Regions from separate parts of the Shinella sp. BE166 genome, predicted to be linked through region 1. Evidence: predicted binding sites of a transcription regulator. Region 1 holds the regulator's gene; each other region holds the start of a gene.

Region 1 (4,818 bases):
GAAAAATCCGGCGGCCGCTCCGGCGACTACAAGCGGGCAAACGCCTGATGTCGCTCCTCCCCGTCGCCGATGCCCTCGACCGCCTGCTTTCCCGGGCCAAGCCGACACAGCGGACGGAGACGGTTTCCCTGCATGAAGCGCAAGGTCGCGTCCTCGCCGAAGACATCGCCGCACGCCTGACCCAGCCGCCCTTCGACAATTCCGCCATGGACGGCTACGCCGTCCGCCACGCGGATATCGCGACGCTCGGCGCCATCCTGAAGGTCGTCGGCCTCTCCTCCGCCGGCCACGCCTTCGAAGGCTCTGCCGGCCCCGGCGAGGCCGTACGCATCTTCACGGGCGCCCCGTTGCCCGCCTTCGCCGATACCGTGCTTCTGCAGGAAGATGCGGAGAAGCTGGACGACGGCCGCATCCGCACGACCTTCCTCACGCCAAAAGGCCGCCATGTGCGCCCGCGCGGGCAGGATTTTTCCGAAGGCGAGACCGTGCTGAAGGCCGGCGCCGTGCTCGATGCCGGCCGCCTGACCGTCGCCGCCGCGATGAACCATCCGACACTTGCCGTCTACGCCCGCCCCCGAATCGCGGTGCTTGCGACCGGCGACGAGCTCGTCCCGCCCGGAACACCGCCCGGCGCCAGCCAGATCATCGCCTCCAACACCTACGGCGTTTCGGCGCTCGCCCGGGCGGCCGGCGCGGAGGTGATCGACCTCGGCATCGTCGGCGACGACAAGCAGGCGATCCTGGCGGCCGTGCGCAACGCACTGACACTCGACATCGACGTGCTCGTGACGCTCGGCGGCGCCTCCGTCGGCGATTTCGACCTCGTGCAGCCGGTGCTCGGCGAGGCCGGCATGGAACTCGATTTCTGGCGCATCGCCATGCGGCCGGGAAAGCCGCTGATGGTCGGCCGGCTGGGGGATATCCAGGTGCTGGGCCTGCCCGGCAACCCGGTCTCAAGCCTCGTCTGCTCGCTGCTCTTCCTGGAGCCGCTGGTGCGCCGCCTCGCCCGCCTGCCCGCGAAAAACCGCCGGCACCCGGCCGTCGCCGCCGTGCCGCTCAAGGAAAACGACCAGCGGCAGGACTATATCCGCGCCCGCATAGCGCGGGGACCGGCCGGCGATCTGCGCGTCACCCCCTTCGGCAAGCAGGATTCGTCGATGATGAAGGTCTTCGCCGAATCGGAAGGCCTGCTGATCCGCCCGCCGCACGCCCCGGCCGTGCCAGAAGGCGATACTTGCGAAGTACTCCTCCTGCGCGAACCCTCCGCCTGAACAATATTATTATTTCCAAGGCCTTGCGGAACACATATGGAACAGATAGTGTCTGTTCTGGATTTGTTTCACGATTCTGGATTGTTTCAAGATTCTCGGTGGAGGGGCCATGCTCACGCGGAAACAACAGGAACTTCTCCTGTTCATTCATGAACGGATGAAGGAGTCCGGTATTCCTCCCTCCTTCGACGAGATGAAGGATGCGCTCGACCTCGCCTCCAAGTCCGGCATCCATCGCCTCATCACGGCGCTGGAGGAGCGCGGCTTCATCCGCCGCCTGCCCAACCGGGCGCGGGCGCTGGAAGTGATCAAGCTTCCCGAAGCCTATTCGCCGAGCCTCCAGCCGCGTCGCGGTTTTTCGCCGGCCGTCATCGAGGGCAGCCGCGGCAAGCAGCCGGTGCCGGCCGCCCCCGTGCAGCGCACGCCGCAAGCGGACATGTCGTCTTCGGTCTCCGTGCCGGTCATGGGACGCATCGCCGCCGGCGTGCCGATCTCCGCCATCCAGAACAACACCCATGAAATCATGGTGCCGGCCGAAATGGTCGGCAACGGCGATCATTATGCGCTGGAGGTCAAGGGCGACTCGATGATCGAGGCCGGCATTCTCGACGGCGACACCGTGATCATCCGCAACGCCACCACCGCCAATCCGGGCGAGATCATCGTGGCACTCGTCGACGACGAGGAGGCGACGCTGAAGCGCTTCCGCCGCAAGGGCGCCTCCATTGCGCTCGAAGCCGCAAACCCGGCCTACGAGACCCGCATTTTCGGCCCGGACCGCGTCAAGATCCAGGGCAAGCTCGTCGGCCTCATTCGCCGCTATCATTGAGCGCCGTCTCGGCCTCGAAGGTGCCGCTGCGCCAATCATAGGTGCGGTGGCGGGACCAGGGCCGGTCGAGAGTTTCGACGGCGGGCGTGATCTCGGCTTCAGAAAGTGTTGAAGGGGCCTTTTCGGCGCCGGGCTGGATTTCCAGGGCGCCTGTGCGCCGCAGATGGCGGGCCGTCATCAGCCGGGCTCCGGAGCGGCATGCCTCCAGCCGCAGGGCCTGCGGCACGACGACGAGATCGGCGGCATCGCAGGCGGTTCCGAGGAAGGCGAGGTCTTCCAGCGTGACGATCCGCCAGCCGCTCGGCGAAACCGCAGCGCAGAATGCCTTTGTTTCGCAGATGAAGCCCGTGCCTTTTCCAGCCTCCGCCAGGGCGGATGCCATGGCGTCCTTTGCCTTCTGCCGGTCCGCCTTGCGGCGCGGTTTCCTCTGCTTTTCAGTCCCTTCAGCGGGTGCGGCGGCATCCTCTACCGTCAGCCCTTCGCTCTTGCGCATCTCCGGCTTGACGAGATCGCCGAGCCGCAGAGCGCGCCGCCATTGCGCATAGATGAAATCCGGCGGCCTTGCGCGATTGGTCGCAACGGTTTCACCCCGCCGGATCGCCACGAGACGGCCGTCTTCCGAGACCAGCACTTCCGGCGCACGGCGTGCGTCTGGCCAGCAAGCTATGACGATCCCGAGCGCGACGAGCAGCGTGCCGGCATGGCGCAGCCGGGTGCGCAGGATGCAGGCCAGGCCGCCACCGAGACCGATCAGCAGGAAAGCGGACTGCGGAATCTGACCGGTGACGATTTCGCCTTTCCAGCTTGCGACCCAGGTCGAAAGCGCGATCATCCATTCGATGCCCTTGCCCATGATCGCGAAGGGGATGGCATCGAGGCCGAACGGCATCAGCAGCACGGCGATGAGGCCGAAGGGCATGACGATCGTGCTGATCACCGGCATCGCCAGAAGGTTGCCCGCGAGGCCATAGGCGGGGATGCGATGAAAATGGCCGATGGAATAGATCAGCGTGGAAAAACCGCCGATCAGCGAGGAGAGCATGAGCCCGCCGAAAAAGCGGCCGAGCGAACCGCCGAACAATTGCAACGGCCCTCCCCGGCTCTCCCGCCGCATCGGCCGCTCGCGCCAGGCCGCGTAGCCCGCGACAAGCCCCAATGTCGCCGCATAGGACATCTGGAAACCGGGATTGGTGACGGCCGACGGCGTCACCAGCAGGATGAGGATCGCCGAGAGCGCGACATTGCGCAGGCTGATGGCCGATCGCCCGAAGAGCACGGCGACAAGCATGACGCAGATCATGATCCACGATCGTACCGCCGAGAGCGCGCCGCCCGAGACGAGAATATAGAGCGTCACCATGATGAGCGCGCCGACGGCGGCGATCTTCTTGGCCGCATAGCGCTCGGAAAAGCCCGGGATCAGCGCCATCAGCATGCGCGCACCGACGAGGAAGGTGCCGGCCGCTAGCACCATATTCAGCCCGGAAATGGCCAGCACATGCGCAAGCCCCGCCTGCCGAAGCGCCTCGACCGTGTCCGCGCCGATCGCCCGCTGTTCCGCCGTCACCAGTGCCGCGGCGATCGCCCCCGCATCGCCGCCGATGCGGCCCCGAATATGCTCGGTCAGGTTGTTGCGCCAGCGCGCGATCTCTTGCCGAACCCGCCCTTCCAGCTTCGCCTCTCCGGCCGCAACAGCTTTAGGCGCGCTGTAAAAATAGCCAACAGCGCCGGTGCCGGCGAAATAGGCATCGAAGGCGAAATCGTTGAGGCCCGCCAAGGCCGGGCCGGACGGCGGTCCGAGGCGCGCACGCCCCGTTATGCCCGCGCCGATCGCGATCGGCTCATGACGGCTGCGGGCAAGCAGCGTGACGACGCCGGGCGGCCGCTTCAACACCGGATCGCGCGTTGCCTCCAGTGCGATACGGTAGCGGATCGCGCCCCGCTCATCGCTTTCGCGTGACAGTACCCGGCCACTGATCTGCGTTGTGACTGGAGTATCCAGGATGACCGTATCGAGCCGCGCACTTTCCATGGCTGCAAGCAGCATGCCCACGGGAACGAGAAAAGCGGCACCCGCAGCGAGCGCCACCCAGTCCTCCCGATACCGCAGCCGCCAAGCGGGCCAGAACGTAACGCAGGCAAGAAGCAGCAGGGCATAAATTGGTGGATCGGTAGCGGCGGCAAACCACAATGCAGCGCCGATGCCGAGGAAGACCGGCACGAACAGGAAGAAGTGGCCGTGCGCCCGCTCCTCGGCGAAGGCGGCATCAATTCTCTGGCCGGCAAGGCTTTCCCGAACCCGGCCGACGGCGCGCGCATAGGCGGCAAGCGTGGCCCCGCGACGGCGCGCGGGCAGAGCCGGTATCGGCAGCGAATCGCCAGCCCGCGCGACGCCCCAGGCCTCTGCCTCGCGCGCCGCCTGCTTCTCCGCGATGTCGATCCTGGCCATGCACTCGGCCCCGCCGGTTCCCCTGGCGATTATGCAACCCGGCGCGAGAATCTTCAATCAAAAGTAGGGTTAATTAATACTAAGCCAAACAGAAAGCATGCGCCCTCCGCAACGCGAAAACCACCCTCAGAAGTTGCTTGCAACTTGCCGGAAAGGGTAGATATTGCGTTGCCGGAAAGCCCGTTATCGCAATGCACAATTTGCCTTTGGTATCGCTTGGCAGCGCATCGTAAATGGGCTAGCAAAACGAGCATGTTCATGGTGCGGCA
Region 2 (4,818 bases), on a different contig from region 1:
TGGCCGCGCTGTCGTTCACCGATGATGCCGAGGCCCACCGTCGCGGCTTTTCCTTCGGCAGCAGCCGGGCGAAAACCCGATCCGTGCCCGTCATCATTCCCATATCGAGCGGCGGCTCATCCGTCGTCTTCGTCAAGAAACTGCCGAATGTCGCAACGTTCAGGTTCAAGGACAAGGGCTTCTACGATCTCGGCTACAAGTTCGATACGTTCGGCGGCGGAGAATGGGTCGGCTATTTCAAGGGCAAGTCCAGCTATGTCAGGCTCGACCAGGCGAAGGTCAAGCAGCTCGTATTGCCCATGGTGGGACTGACGGAGGCGGACGCTCCCACGCGCGGGGCCGGCGGCCAGCTGATGGTGGGCTTCGTCTGGATCATCGCAGCGCTTGTCGCCGCCGTCTTCGCCCTGCTGCGCTTTTCGGGCCTGCGCCGCGCCATTTTCGCGCCGCGGGGCCGGAAGCAAACGGAGGATGATTTCGACGACCGGCGCTTTGTCGTCAGCGCACCGGAGCCATCCTTCCAGCAAAAGCCGAACCTAACGGTGGTGCCGCGCGCGCAATCGGCCGCACCGTCCTTCAACCGCGCCGTTCCGGCCGGTGCCTTCGGGAAAAGGCGCTAGAACGTTTCCGCTTTTCTTCGAATAGCGAAAACGTTCTATCTCTTGTTTTTGCGCAATTCCGGACGCAAAACCGCTGCGCACTTTTGCTGGAGTTGCTCTAGTCCTCCCCGCGCCACCCATCCAGATAGCGCACCGTTTCCACGCCCGAAAATTTTGCGAGCCGCGTTAGTTCCGCGTCCAGCTTCTCCAGCCGCCCGGTCGATGCGCGCACCTTCGGTTCCCACCAGAGCCGCTTGACGTCGAGCGAGCCGGCCTTGCGGTCGGCCTTCATGTCGATGCGGCCGACGAGGCGGTCGCCTTCGAGCAGCGGGAAGACGTAGTAGCCATATTGCCGCTTCGGCTCCGGCACGAAGATCTCGATGCGGTAGAAATAGCCGAACAGCCGTTCCGTGCGGTTGCGGTCGCGGATCAAGGGATCGAAGGGCGAGAGCACGCGCAGGCGGGCCGGCGGCTCGGGGATGTCGCCGAGGTTTTCCGGGAAATCGGCGAAGGCATGCGAGGCGCGCGGCTTGCCGCCGTCCATCGTCTCGATCGAGACGGGCCGGAGTTCGTCGCGGTGCGTCTCCACCCAGGTTTTGGCTTCCTCCGGCGTGATCAGCGCCCAGAAGGCGGCGATCTCGCCATGCGTGGCAAAACCCAACCGTTCGAGCGCGCTGCGGCAAGCCCAGTCGACGAAAGCGTCATGGTCGACGGCCGGTTCGTGGTGATGCGGTGGCAGCACGCGCTCGGCAAGGTCGTAGACCTTCTGGAAATTCTCCCGCCGGGCAATCGCCAGCTTGCCGGTATGCCAGAGATATTCCAGCGCCGTCTTGTTGGGATGCCAGTTCCACCAGCCGCCGGATTTGTGATCGTCCACCTTCAATTCGCGCGACAGCACCGGTCCGCTGGCGGCGATGCGCTCATAGGTCTCCTCGAAAGCCTTGTCGAAGCCTTCACCCTGCCATTTTCGCCAGTTTTCCAGGATGGACGCTTCCTTGCGGCGGAAACGGTGCTTCCAATAGCGGAAGAAGGCGCATGGGATGATCGAGGCGTCGTGCGTCCAGTGCTCGAAGAGTTCACCATCCTTCTCGAGCAGCTCGGCAAGATGCTCGCGCCGGTAGGTCTGGTTGCGCGAGAACAGGATCTGGTGATGCGCCCGCTCGACGGTGGCGATGCTGTCCACCTGCACGAAGCCGATATCGTGGATGAGCTGCAACAGCCCCGCCTTGCCGAGCTGACGGCCGGGGGGAGCGCTGAGACCCTGCCGGGCAAGGAAGATCCGCCGGGCCTCGGCATTGGAGAGGAGAATCGTCATGGCTGGATCATAGGCATATATTCTTGGTTTGTTCCACTGTTTTCCGCACGCCGGCGCGCGAGGCGTTTGCGCTTTTCCCCGAATTGCTTATAGCTCCCTCACCATCCGCGAACCGGGATCCCGCTCTTGGATATCGTCTTCTCCGCCGCCACGGTGACCTATGCCGGACGCGTGGCGCTTCACCCGCTGACACTCACGCTCACCGAACGCCGCATCGGCGTCGTCGGCCTCAACGGCTCCGGCAAGACGACCATGGCGCGGATGATCAACGGCCTGGTCAAGCCGACCACCGGCACCGTGACGGTCGGCGGGCTGGATACGGTGACGGACGAGGTGGCCGCGCGTGGAAAAACCGGCTTCATCTTCCAGAACCCGCAGCACCAGATGATCCTGCCGATCCTCGCCGAGGACATCGCCTTCGGCCTGAAGAACCGCAAGCTCGGCAAGGCGGAGATCGCGGAAAAGACCGAGGCCGTGCTGGCGCGATTCGGCATTTCGCACCTCGCACGCCGCCGCGTGCACGAGCTTTCCGGCGGAGAAACGCAGCTCGGCGCCATTGCCAGCGTGCTTGTCACCGGCCCGGACCTGCTCATCCTCGACGAGCCGACCAACCAGCTCGACCTGAAAAACCGCGCGCTGATCGAACGCACCATTGCCGGCCTGCCGGAACAGGTGCTCGTCATCACGCATGACCTCGCCCTGATCGAGAGTTTCGACCGCGTGCTGGTGTTCCACGAGGGCCGGCTGGCGGCCGACAGCGGACCGGCAGAGGCGATCCGCACCTACCGGGAGATCGCCGCGTGCTGAACGGGCTCGACTTCGACGGCGATTCGGTTCTCCACCGCATGCCGGTGCGCGGCAAGCTGATCGCGCTTTTCGTGGCGGCGATCGGGCTCTTCCTCACCGCGGACCTGCGGCTTCTCGTCCCGGCGCTGGTGTTGTCGGCCGCGCTCTACCTCTCGACCGGGATCGGCCCTCGCGAGGCGTTCCGGCGCGTGCGCTTCGTGCTGTTCACGGTTCTTCTCGTCGCGGCTGCGAACTATCTGTTCCACTCGCTGCACGAAGCACTCGCCGTCTTCTGCCGCCTCTCCACGCTGGTCCTGCTCGCCGCCGCCATCACCGCGACGACGGGCATTTCCGCCTTCATGAACGAGATCACCCGGCTGCTGACGCCGCTGGAACGATTCGGTTTCGTGCGGGCGGCGGATGCCAGCCTGGCGGTCGGCCTCGTCATCCGTTTCGTGCCGGAAATCTTTGCCCGCTATGGCGAAATCGCCGATGCCCACAAGGCGCGCGGCCTGCCGGTGCGGCCGCTCACCACCCTCGTGCCGTTGATCATCCTGACGCTGAAGGATGCGGATACGATCGCCATGGCGATTGACGCGCGCGGATTTCGGCGGCACTAACCCATTTATGTCCATTCGGGAAAGCTGACATGACCACCAGAGACATCGTCCTCGTCGCCCTCTTCGCCGCGATCATCGTGGTGCTGGGCCTGCTCCCGCCGATCACGCTCGGCTTCATTCCGGTGCCGATCACCGCGCAGTCGCTCGGTGTCATGCTCGCCGGCTGCATTCTCGGCGCCAGGCGCGGTGCGGCGGCGGTGCTGCTCGTGCTGCTGCTGGTCGCGATCGGCCTACCGGTTCTCTCCGGCGGTCGCGGCGGCCTTGCGGTCTTCGCCGGCCCGGGAGCGGGTTATCTCATCGGCTTCGTTCCCGGCGCCTTCGTCTGCGGCCTGATCGCCGAGCGCTTCGTCAGGGAGGAACAGGGCGAACTCACGCAGTTCCTCGCCTTCCTAGCTGCTGCCGTCGCCGGCGGCATCGCCGTGGTCTACCTCTTCGGCGTTCCGTGGCTCGCCTATATGAGCGGCAAGGCCTTCTTCGAGACGACGCTGGCAGCCCTCGTATTCCTGCCGGGCGATCTCATCAAGGCCTTCGTCGCCATGCTCGCCGGCCGCGCGGTGCTCGCCGGTTATCCGCTGCTTCCGCAGCGCGCCTGAGCCGATGCCGCTGGCCGGTGCCCTCGAACGGCACGCCGCGCAACATCCAGAAAACCCGGCCTTCCACCTGGAGGACCGGGTTCTGTCCTACGCGACGCTCGTCGCCACCGCGCGGCACCTGCATGCGGCCTTCGCCGGCCTCGCGCCATCGGGCCGAAGCGCCATCGGCCCGGAAAACCGGCTGGTCGCGCTCGTCACCGGCAACCATGCCCTCTTCCCCGCCGCCTTCGCGGCTGCAACAGCCGGAAACACCTGCGCCGCCCTGATCGATCCGCATTTGCCGGAGGCAGTCCGCCGGCGGCTCCTCGAAAAGCTCGACCCCGACCTGATCGTCATCGCCGAAGGGGCGGAGCTTCTCGCCCACAATCCGCGGAGCGGCGCGACCCTCGTCCTCGCCGAAAGTGCCGCCTTCGACGCACCGCCGCTGCCGGAAGGCCGCGACGACGACCCGTTCCTCATCGTCTTCACCTCCGGCACGACGGCCGATCCGAAGCCGATCATCCGCGACCGCCATTCCTGGCGCATCAGCCTTGCCACGGGCGCGCCCTTCTTCGGCCTCGATGCCACGACCAGCACCTATGCCCCCGGCCCGCTGGCCCACGGCCTTGCGCTCTATGCGATGACGGAGACCCTGCTTGCCGGCGGCGCCTTCCATTCCGCCCGGCATTTCGATGCGGCGCAGGCGCTGGAGACGATCCGCACAGCGGACATCCGCCGGCTCGTGCTGGTGCCGACCATGCTGCGCCGGCTCTGCGAGGGCGCGCCCGTCGATACCATCGCGGCCATCACGGTTGCCGGCGCAAAACTGACCGCGGCCGACCATGCGCTCTGCGCCGCGCATTTCCCCAAGGCGGCCGTGCGCGAATATTATGGTGCCTCGGAGCTCGGCTTCGTCACGGTCACCGCGC
Region 3 (4,818 bases), on a different contig from region 1:
GGACGCGATTCCAGGCCGGTGAAGACGTTCTTGAACTGCACCATGCCGGCATTGGTGAACATCAGCGTCGGGTCGTTGCGCGGCACGAGCGGGCTGGACGGCACGACCTCGTGTCCGTTCTTTCGGAAATAGTCGAGGAAAGTCGACCGGATTTCATTCACGCCGTTCATATCGCGTCCTTCATCTCTGCACCGTCTGCACCTGAAAACCGGCGCATTACCCACCCAATTGTCCCGCAACGACGGCGCGACGCCGTAGAGTGCCCGCCCGGAAGGTCCGTGAAGGCCATCCACCCACGAATTCCGTCGAAACTGCGCGCCTGCCGCCTGTCTTGCGGAAGGCCGGAAACCTTTGGTCGCGCGCGAGAACTGAAGGCTTTTATCGCCCGCCTCGGCACCTGTCCAGACATCAAAAAACCGGCCCTTCACGAAGAAGAGGCCGGTTTTTCGATATTCTTGCGGGCGTTGCGCGGGGATTACATCGCCGCAGCGTCGTCGTCGCTGGAATCGTTCGGATCAGGGCCACCGTTTTCCAGGAAGCGGTCGGCGATGAGGCCGGCATTCTGGCGCAGCGACGTCTCGATCTCGTTGGCGAGATCCGGATTGTCACGCAGGAACGTCTTGGCGTTCTCGCGGCCCTGGCCGAGGCGCTGGCTGTTATAGGAGAACCAGGAGCCCGACTTCTCCACGATACCGGCCTTGACGCCGAGATCGATGAGCTCGCCCGTCTTGGAGACGCCCTCGCCATACATGATGTCGAACTCGACCTGCTTGAAGGGCGGCGCCATCTTGTTCTTGACCACCTTGACGCGGGTCTGGTTGCCGATGACCTCGTCACGCTCCTTGACCGCGCCGATGCGGCGGATGTCGAGGCGGACGGAGGCGTAGAACTTCAGCGCGTTGCCGCCCGTCGTCACTTCCGGCGAACCGTAGACGACGCCGATCTTCATGCGGATCTGGTTGATGAAGATCACCATCGTGTTAGACTTGGATATCGAGGCCGTCAGCTTGCGCAGCGCCTGGCTCATCAGGCGGGCCTGGAGGCCGGGCAGGCTCTCGCCCATCTCGCCTTCGATTTCGGCGCGCGGCGTGAGCGCGGCGACCGAGTCGATCACGAGCACGTCGATTGCACCGGAACGCACCAGCGTGTCGGTGATTTCCAGCGCCTGCTCGCCGGTGTCGGGCTGCGAGATCAGGAGGTTTTCCAGATCGACGCCGAGCTTGCGGGCATAGACCGGGTCGAGCGCGTGTTCGGCGTCGACGAAGGCGCAGATGCCGCCCTTCTTCTGAGCTTCCGCAATGGTCTGCAGAGCCAGCGTCGTCTTGCCCGAACTTTCCGGGCCGTAGATCTCGATGATGCGGCCCTTGGGCAGACCGCCAACGCCGAGCGCGATGTCGAGGCTCAGCGAACCGGTCGGAATGGTCTCGATCTCGATGACGCTGTCCTTGCCGCCGAGCTTCATGATGGAGCCCTTGCCGAAGGAGCGCTCGATCTGGGAGAGTGCCGCCTCGAGTGCCTTGCTTTTATCCACTGCTTTATCCTCTACGAGCCGCAAAGTGTTCTGTGCCATTCCGTCCACCTTTAGGTTATTGAAGCAAGACAGGCAACGAACCCGCCGATGAAAGCTATGTACACATTTTGTTCTCATTTCGCAAGGTGCATTTATCCATTTGAATGTTTTTGCGAATCGGGGGCGTGTTCTATTTTCGTTTCGGTGGGATAAAGCCACGCAGGAACAAGGGTATACCCGCCCTGGTGCCCGGCCTTCGAGGCCGAATCGGGCGGGTGCGAAGGAAGACGATGACGGGAAAGACGATACTGGTGATGGGCGGCGCCCATGTGGACAGGCGCGGACGCATTGCCGGCGAGACGACGCCGGGGGCGAGCAATCCCGGCGGCTGGTTCGTGGAAGCGGGCGGCGGCGCCTTCAATGCGGCGCGCAACCTCGCGCGGCTGGGGCATGCGGTGCGGCTCGTCTCGCCGCGCGGCGGCGATGCGGACGGCGATATCGTCGCGGCGGCTGCTGCGGCGGCGGGCATCAAGGACACCCCCTTCACCTTCCTCGACCGGGCGACGCCGAGTTACACGGCGATCATCGAACGCGACGGCAACCTCGTCATCGCGCTTGCCGACATGGACCTCTACCGGCTGTTCTCGCCGCGGCGCCTGCAGCAGCGAGCTATGCGCGAGGCGGTCGCGGCGGCAGGCCTCATCCTCACCGATGCCAACCTGCCGGCCGAAACGCTCGGCGCCATGGCGAAGGCCGCGGCTGAAGCCCGCGTGCCGATCGCCGGCATCGCCATCTCGCCGGCCAAGGTCGTGCGGTTCGAACAAACCCTGTCCGCCCTCGCCTTCCTGTTCATGAACGAGGCGGAGGCACGCACGCTGACGGGGGCTACACCGGAAAACCCGGCCGACTGGCCGAAGGCCTTGCGCGCCGCGGGCCTTGCCGCGGGCGTGGTGACGCGCGGCGGGCGGGGCGTCATCGCTTTCGATGCGAAGGGCGCGGCGCTGGTCACGCCGCCGGAAATCCCGGCGCTCGGTGATGTCACGGGTGCGGGCGATTCGCTGGCTTCCGGCTTCGTCAGCGCCTGGCTTGCCGGGCGGGATCTCGGCGAGGCGCTGCGCCACGGCGTGGCGGCGGCCGCGATCACCGTGCGCTCGCCGCTGGCCGTGGCTGAAGAAATGTCGCAGGCGGCCCTTGCCGCCGCACTTTCTCTTGTGCCTCAGGCCGAATGGATGGCATGAGACTTTCTTGCCGAAAATTCCGCCTGAAAATTCGACCAGATTTCCGCAAGGATCCAGCATGACCAGACCCGCCTCCGCCCTCCTGCCGATGCAGTATTCGGAAGAAGTCGCCGCCGCCAAGGCGCGCGGCGCGCCGATCGTCGCGCTCGAATCGACGATCATCACCCATGGCATGCCCTATCCGGGCAACCTGGACATGGCCCGCAGCGTCGAGCGCATCATCCGCGAGGAAGGCGCCGTGCCGGCGACCATCGCCGTCATCGACGGCGTGCTGCATATAGGCCTCGACGATGCGACGCTCGAAACGCTGGCGAAGACCGAGGGCGCCATGAAACTATCACGCGCCGACCTCGCCTTCGCGATCGCGGAGCGGCGCACCGGCGCCACCACCGTCGCCGCGACCATGATCGGTGCCGCGCGCGCCGGCATCAGGGTTTTTGCGACAGGCGGCATCGGCGGCGTGCACCGCAAGGCGGAGGAAACCTTCGACATTTCCGCCGACCTCGACGAGCTGTCGCGCACAGGCGTCATCGTCGTCTGCGCCGGCGCCAAGGCGATCCTCGACATTCCGAAGACGCTGGAAGTGCTGGAAACCCGCGGCGTGCCCGTCGTTACCTATGACAGCCCGGTCTTCCCCGCCTTCTGGTCGCGCGATTCGGGGCTGAAGAGCCCGCTGACGCTGAACAGCCCGGCCGCCATCGCCAATTTCCAGACGGTGCGCGACCAGCTCGGCGTCGACGGCGGCATGCTGATCGCCAATCCCGTGCCGGAGGCCGATGAAATCCCACGCGAGGAGATGGAGATCTATATCGCGCGCGCGCTCGACAATGCCGAACGCGACGAGATCGCCGGCAAGGCCGTAACACCCTACCTGCTCGACAGCCTTTTCCGCCTGACGGACGGCCGCAGCCTGAAAACCAACATCGCGCTGGTGGAGAACAACGCACGATTGGCGGCGGAAATCGCCGTGGCGCTGGTCGATTGACAATCCGACGGTGGCCGGTTTGCGCCGGCCATACCTCGCTTTTTTCCGACCTGGGTCAACCGGCGCGTTTCAACACCCATTGCGAACTGCTCTGCCAGAGCGTGGTCGGGATTTCCTGCTCCAGGGTCTGGACGAGGGCCGCGAGGCTGACGCTGCGCAGCTTTGCGCGCCATGCCTCGTCCGCATCCCACATGACGCGGGCGACCGCGCAGGGGCCGGCCTCGCAATAGCCTTCGGGACGGCAGGGATTGTTGGCGCGAATATTGCTGCAGGCAAAGGTCCGCTCCTTGCCTTCCACCGCCTCCACCACATCGAGAAAGGTGATTTCCGCGGTCGGCCGGGCAAGGCGATAACCGCCGCTCGGCCCCAGCGTCGATTCGACCAGCCTCGCCTGGGAAAGGCTCTGCAACGCCTTGGAGAGATACTCCTTCGGCAGGCCATGGAATTCGGCCAAAGCCTTGGTGGAAAGATAACGCCCGTCTGGAAGTCCGGCGAGAATGGCACAACAGTGCAGTGCCCATTCGACTTGGCTCTTGAGGATCATCAAACCCATCCGCGCAATAAGGATATTTATTATCCGTATTCTATGCTTTTTGTAAACGGCGGGGTGAGGAGATTGCAGGTACAGGGCCAAGATTCTCGCGAAGAGCTTTAGGAAAAACCGCTGACCCGGATGACCAGCGACGGGTTCTCTCGCACTTGGCTGTCAGATTTCGGTTTATGTAATTTAACCTAGTTTGCTGTCATAAGTGCCTGCCTATATGCGCAGGAAGGTTCGAAAGCATGCTTTCCTCCTGCCAGCGCACCCCGTTCTTTGTGGTCTTCTTGATCTGGTCGTTGGGAAGGCCGAAGCCTCGCGCGCAACGCGCTCCGAACCATATTGAGCTTTAGAATGGAACGGCCCGCCCTGTTTACTGCTATTGGGGTCATCAGGGCGGGCCAAACTGGTTAGGAGACCGGCAGCGTGCCGCTGAAATACGTATTGAATTGCTGCTGAGCTGCGGTCTTCACACCCTCGCGGCTGAGTTTTCCATCATTACTGGGATCATCCGAAACGTTCCGGTTGACGATTCGCCATACTGTGT

The links. The regulator LexA, encoded in region 1, represses DNA repair genes until DNA is damaged. The targets are predictions, from matches to a motif close to TGTTCNNNNTGTGTTCNG.
Region 2: a site for LexA is predicted at 1,930-1,947, ahead of J2Y63_RS19220 (energy-coupling factor ABC transporter ATP-binding protein). Genes of this name have one in related genera too.
Region 3: a site for LexA is predicted at 1,697-1,714, ahead of recA (recombinase RecA). Genes of this name have one in related genera too.

What each region holds. Positions count from the first base shown of each region.
Region 1 covers NZ_JBPEHL010000006.1:312,943-317,760, reverse strand. Annotated here, with positions in the region: gene moaC (cyclic pyranopterin monophosphate synthase MoaC) at 1-48, shown strand, start outside; gene J2Y63_RS17880 (molybdopterin molybdotransferase MoeA) at 48-1,271, shown strand; gene lexA (transcriptional repressor LexA) at 1,381-2,100, shown strand; gene J2Y63_RS17870 (ComEC/Rec2 family competence protein) at 2,081-4,549, opposite strand.
Region 2 covers NZ_JBPEHL010000007.1:216,807-221,624, forward strand. Annotated here, with positions in the region: gene J2Y63_RS19210 (hypothetical protein) at 1-617, shown strand, start outside; gene J2Y63_RS19215 (winged helix-turn-helix domain-containing protein) at 715-1,911, opposite strand; gene J2Y63_RS19220 (energy-coupling factor ABC transporter ATP-binding protein) at 2,038-2,718, shown strand; gene J2Y63_RS19225 (energy-coupling factor transporter transmembrane component T family protein) at 2,712-3,317, shown strand; gene J2Y63_RS19230 (biotin transporter BioY) at 3,347-3,910, shown strand; gene J2Y63_RS19235 (class I adenylate-forming enzyme family protein) at 3,915-4,818, shown strand, end outside.
Region 3 covers NZ_JBPEHL010000002.1:611,962-616,779, reverse strand. Annotated here, with positions in the region: gene alaS (alanine--tRNA ligase) at 1-170, opposite strand, end outside; gene recA (recombinase RecA) at 476-1,570, opposite strand; gene J2Y63_RS07035 (carbohydrate kinase family protein) at 1,801-2,748, shown strand; gene J2Y63_RS07030 (pseudouridine-5'-phosphate glycosidase) at 2,807-3,733, shown strand; gene J2Y63_RS07025 (RrF2 family transcriptional regulator) at 3,789-4,277, opposite strand; gene J2Y63_RS07020 (hypothetical protein) at 4,682-4,818, opposite strand, start outside.